2 regions of the Neobacillus sp. BF23-41 genome follow, and region 2 is predicted to be linked to the other one. Evidence: a T-box and tRNA genes for the amino acid it is inferred to sense, from the RefSeq annotation. Region 2 holds a T-box; the other holds one or more tRNA genes.
The links. A T-box is a leader RNA that pairs with one kind of tRNA and senses whether it is charged. The one in region 2 lies ahead of AB7942_RS07990 (valine--tRNA ligase), so its partner is inferred to be a tRNA-Val.

Region 1: it encodes a tRNA-Val, which carries the amino acid that the T-box ahead of AB7942_RS07990 (valine--tRNA ligase) is inferred to sense. The anticodon was not compared.

The regions. Positions count from the first base shown of each region.
Region 1 covers NZ_JBGBPR010000001.1:495,583-497,989, reverse strand. Annotated here, with positions in the region: gene AB7942_RS02345 (alpha/beta hydrolase) at 1-535, opposite strand, end outside; gene AB7942_RS02340 (hypothetical protein) at 649-873, opposite strand; tRNA gene AB7942_RS02335 (tRNA-Val) at 1,066-1,137, shown strand; gene AB7942_RS02330 (helix-turn-helix transcriptional regulator) at 1,362-2,237, opposite strand.
Region 2 covers NZ_JBGBPR010000003.1:423,176-425,582, reverse strand. Annotated here, with positions in the region: gene ysxE (spore coat protein YsxE) at 1-141, shown strand, start outside; gene AB7942_RS07995 (hypothetical protein) at 162-353, opposite strand; T-box leader at 519-754, shown strand; gene AB7942_RS07990 (valine--tRNA ligase) at 958-2,407, shown strand, end outside.

The sequences.
Region 1 (2,407 bases), on a different contig from region 2:
TTACGTGATAGAGTTGTAAAAGCTGTCCATCCGAGAAGTTCTGGACCGAATTCAATACATTTTCATCCACATATGGAGATTGTAGAAGGACTTTTCCAAATGTATGAGGATATTGAAGGGCAGCCATTAACGAAACAGTTGCGCCCAGAGAATCTCCTATAAGCGCTCTGGTCAAGCCCATTTGATAAGTTGGAAACTCTTGATCTAAATACGGAACTAATTCATGGGCAAGAAAGCGAATGTATTGCTGATTCTGTTCGCCTTCAGGATGGTATTTCCTGCGGCGTTCTTCTACATTCTTATAGGGTACCCCAACAATAATTAAATTTTCAATTTCCCTTTCAAAAAGATACTCGTCTGCTAATCGGCCAATTCTGCCAAGTTGGAAATAATCCCTGCCATCCTGGGCAATCAGCAGCGAATACTTATATAACGGTGAGAAATTTGCAGGCAGATAAACGAGAAGCTGTAAATCTTCTCCAAGCTCCCTGCTGTGAAAGGTAAGTTCTTTGATTGTACCTTTTGGAAATTCCATGCAATGATTCCCCCAATAATTCGATCTTTACCACTGCATTATAACAAAACTAAAGAGGAAATGCTTTTAATGATGGAGGGAAGAATGTTATATGAATGGAGGTAGGAAGAGGATTAGTGAAGGTAGCGTTGTTTCGTGCGAGATTCAGGCATAATCGATAATATATTTTCCCGTTTAAAGGTGCGCATTTGTTTGCGCAGCAAACAATACGCACGAATGTATTCGTCGTGAACTTCCTTCACAATCAACTTCCGTTGGGAGAGTTCTTGGTTGTCGGCTAAATAAATCATTTCTAATGGAATATTTTCCTCGATTGAACGGATGAAAAGCCCATCCATGTGAATCGCCCCTTTCGTTTACTTATGTTATTATTATATCCAAACATTTGTTCTTTATTCAATAAAAATAGAACGAATGTTCCTGCTTTGGGATGATAAACAATGTCATCAAAAAAAATGTAAGAATAATAATTAAACTATTGACATTATCACAAAATTTTATATAATTAATTATGTAGTTTAAATAAATACGACTTGTTAGCTCAGTGGGAGAGCACTTCCTTGACAGGGAAGGGGTCGTGGGTTCGAATCCCTCACAGGTCATCAAAAAAATCCTAGCATCTCTATGATGTTAGGATTTTTTTTGTTTTAGTTTTTATTTTGCTTTTCTTTTGATTAAAGCGGTGTAGTATACGCCATCCACTAAGGGAATAATTAGAATATATTTTAGTTTAAAAAAAGGCTTCATTAACTTGAATGATATTAACAAATTAATGAGGTCTGGTGCCTTGAACCATTTAATTTCATTATCTAATAAAAATATATTTTTATTGGAACCTCCCTACATATTGTTTCCGGAACTCTTTAGGTGACAAATTCTCCTGTTTTTTAAATAATCTACTAAAATAGGGGGATTGTGTAAATCCACAGCTTTCTGAAATTCTATCAATACTCCAATCGGTTGAAATTAAAAGAATCTTTGCTTGATCAATGCGGATTTTGTTCACATATTCGATGGGAGTGCACCCTAAAGCTTGAATCATACATCTTGCAATATGATTTGGATGGAACCTAAGAGCACGGCCAAGATCCTCATAGGTTATTTTTTTTGCGTAATTTTTCCTCAAATAAATGGCGGCTTTTTCTGCAACTGCGAATACAGGCATGGAATTGGCAAGGTGCATATGATTTGAAAGCTCCTGTAGGAGTTGTTGAAAGAGTATTTGCCGCTGCCATTCCCCAGAATAAATAGACTCATGTTCAGATGTAATAATTTTTGAGCACAGATGTTCAACGGTTTCCAAATTGGATAATTGGCAGAACTTAGGTAGTGTTATTCCGAAGGGGTTCTCAGTAAAAAAGTTTCTAGACTGTACAGAAGCTTTCTCATCATAATAAAAAGGTTTAGAGACCTTGAGATCTTGCCATCCCTTTGCAACAATGAAATGGAACCAAAAAAAATGGGTAACTTGATCACACGGTGATATTGAAAAGTGATGCCGATCTGGGTAAAGGATCAGTGTATGCCCTTCGCTAACCTGAAAATGATTATTTTCCTCACCCATGAATAATTGCCCTTTAATCACAATTAATAAATCAAAAACTCCAATCTTATTTCGATTTGTATGTGATTGGCCTATTTCAAATGTATTCTCACCAGCTGCAAGGAGAGTCGGTAAGGGTGGGGCGAATAATTGAAGCATTCCATATCTCCTCATATGTTAGGATTGTGCAATTTTTTGTTATGATTTTACATTTTATTCTTTATTCTTAACACTATAATAGGTTCATAAATGTCTTTTGTCTATTCATAAAAGGGACGTAGCATTAAATAATATGTATTTATGTTTTAGGCACCTTAGGAGGGAGGAAG
Region 2 (2,407 bases):
AATGAATTAAAATATGTCCGTCAGCTGCAGCACCGCTACTGGCATTTGAAAAATTCCGAATATGTCGTCATGAGAATGACCGAAATGGATGCGCAGGCAGCCGCCGCCGCAGCAGCAAAAGAAGGAGCCCAGCCGCAGTAATCCTCTGCAAAATGGGCTCCTTAAACGATTTCAAAATATAGTGACACGGCTATGGCAACAAAAACCATTAATAATAAGATATCTAAAAACGTTGGAATGATGAGTGTTCGAATAAATTGGAAGATCACAAACGGAATAATTAACTGTGCGCAAACTCTCCGGCAGGTTCTAAACCAGGGTTGGTATTTAAATTTTTGGAAATTTCTTTTCACCGACAACCCCCCCTTTACAAATCTGGCATATATTTTCTTTATGTATATTCCACAAGTGCGGAGAACTCTCCAAAAAAACGGCATATAGTATAAAAAATAAAAAAAGTGGTTATCATTATTGACGTCAAACCCTTTTTTTCGGTAGTATAACTATATAATTTAATTACATAAGCAAAGACAGGGAAGAGTACGATACAAACCTGCTTCAAGAGAGGGAAATCATTAGCTGGAAGATTTCCTAAGCAGCATATCGGAAGGTCGCCCACGAGCTTCTTCTGCGAACGGATCTAAACATCCTATTAGTTGAAGACGGACTAAATCCGTTATCTACATAAGTGCCAATCCGTTTTTTGGATTGGAAAAAAGGTGGTACCGCGAAGCAAACTCCATTCGTCCTTTTATGACGAATGGGGTTTTTTATGTGGAAAAGGGGCGGAGCGGCGCAAAAACGAATAAGGACATCCAAACTTTGTGGAAAAATACATTTTACACACGAATTAAGTGAACACTGGCTCTGCTCACACCGCCTTTGTTATGTTGGTTGGTGTGCTGCTCATCTGGTATCACTTTTCACGATTAGTTTATTTTAAGGAGGAATTTTACAATGGAAACAAAGGAACTAACAATGCCTACGAAATACGACCCACAAACGATTGAAAAAGGGCGTTATGAATGGTGGTTAAAAGGTAAATTTTTCGAAGCAAAAAACGATGAGGGCAAAGAGCCGTACACAGTGGTTATCCCGCCGCCGAACGTTACTGGGAAACTTCATTTAGGTCATGCTTGGGATACAACGCTTCAAGACATCGTGACCCGGATGAAGCGGATGCAAGGATTTGACGTTCTCTGGTTGCCTGGAATGGACCATGCTGGGATTGCTACCCAAGCTAAAGTAGAAGAAAAACTTCGCAATGAAGGCAAAAGCCGCTACGATCTAGGAAGAGAAAAGTTCGTCGAGGAAACATGGAAGTGGAAGGAAGAATATGCGTCCCATATCCGCCAGCAGTGGTCGAAACTGGGCCTAGGCCTAGATTACAGCCGCGAGCGTTTCACGCTGGATGCAGGCTTATCTGATGCCGTTAAAGAGGTTTTTGTTACCCTTTATAAAAAAGGTCTCATTTACCGCGGGGAATATATTATTAACTGGGATCCGTCCACCAAAACAGCTCTTTCCGACATTGAAGTCATTTATAAAGATGTTCAAGGTGCTTTTTATCATATGAGTTATCCGCTTGCCGATGGTTCTGGAAATATCGAGGTTGCTACGACCCGTCCAGAAACGATGCTGGGAGATACCGCGGTTGCCGTACACCCAGAAGATGACCGCTACAAGCACCTGATTGGCAAAACTGTTATCCTCCCAATCGTTGGCCGTGAAATTCCAATCGTTGGTGACGACTATGTGGATATGGAATTCGGATCTGGTGCAGTAAAAATTACGCCAGCACACGACCCGAATGATTTTGAAGTGGGTAATCGTCATAATTTAGAGCGGGTTCTCGTAATGAACGAAGACGGCTCGATGAATGATAGAGCTGGCAAGTATAAAGGACTCGACCGTTTTGAATGCCGTAAGCAAATCGTTAAGGACTTGCAGGAACAAGGTGTTCTTTTCAAAATTGAAGAGCATCCGCATTCCGTAGGCCATTCCGAACGAAGCGGTGCTGTTGTTGAACCGTATCTTTCCACCCAGTGGTTTGTTAAAATGCAGCCGCTCGCAGATGAAGCGATTGCCCTGCAAAGCAAAGAAGAAAAAGTAAACTTTGTCCCAGACCGCTTTGAAAAAACCTACCTCCGCTGGATGGAGAACATCCGCGACTGGTGTATTTCGAGACAGCTTTGGTGGGGGCACCGAATCCCAGCTTGGTATCACAAGCAAACAGGTGAAGTATATGTTGGTACAGAAGCACCGGCAGATGCTGAGAACTGGGAGCAGGATAAAGACGTACTCGATACATGGTTCAGCTCCGCGCTATGGCCTTTCTCAACCATGGGCTGGCCTGATACAGAAGCGTCTGATTTCAAGCGTTACTTCCCAACCGACGTGTTAGTAA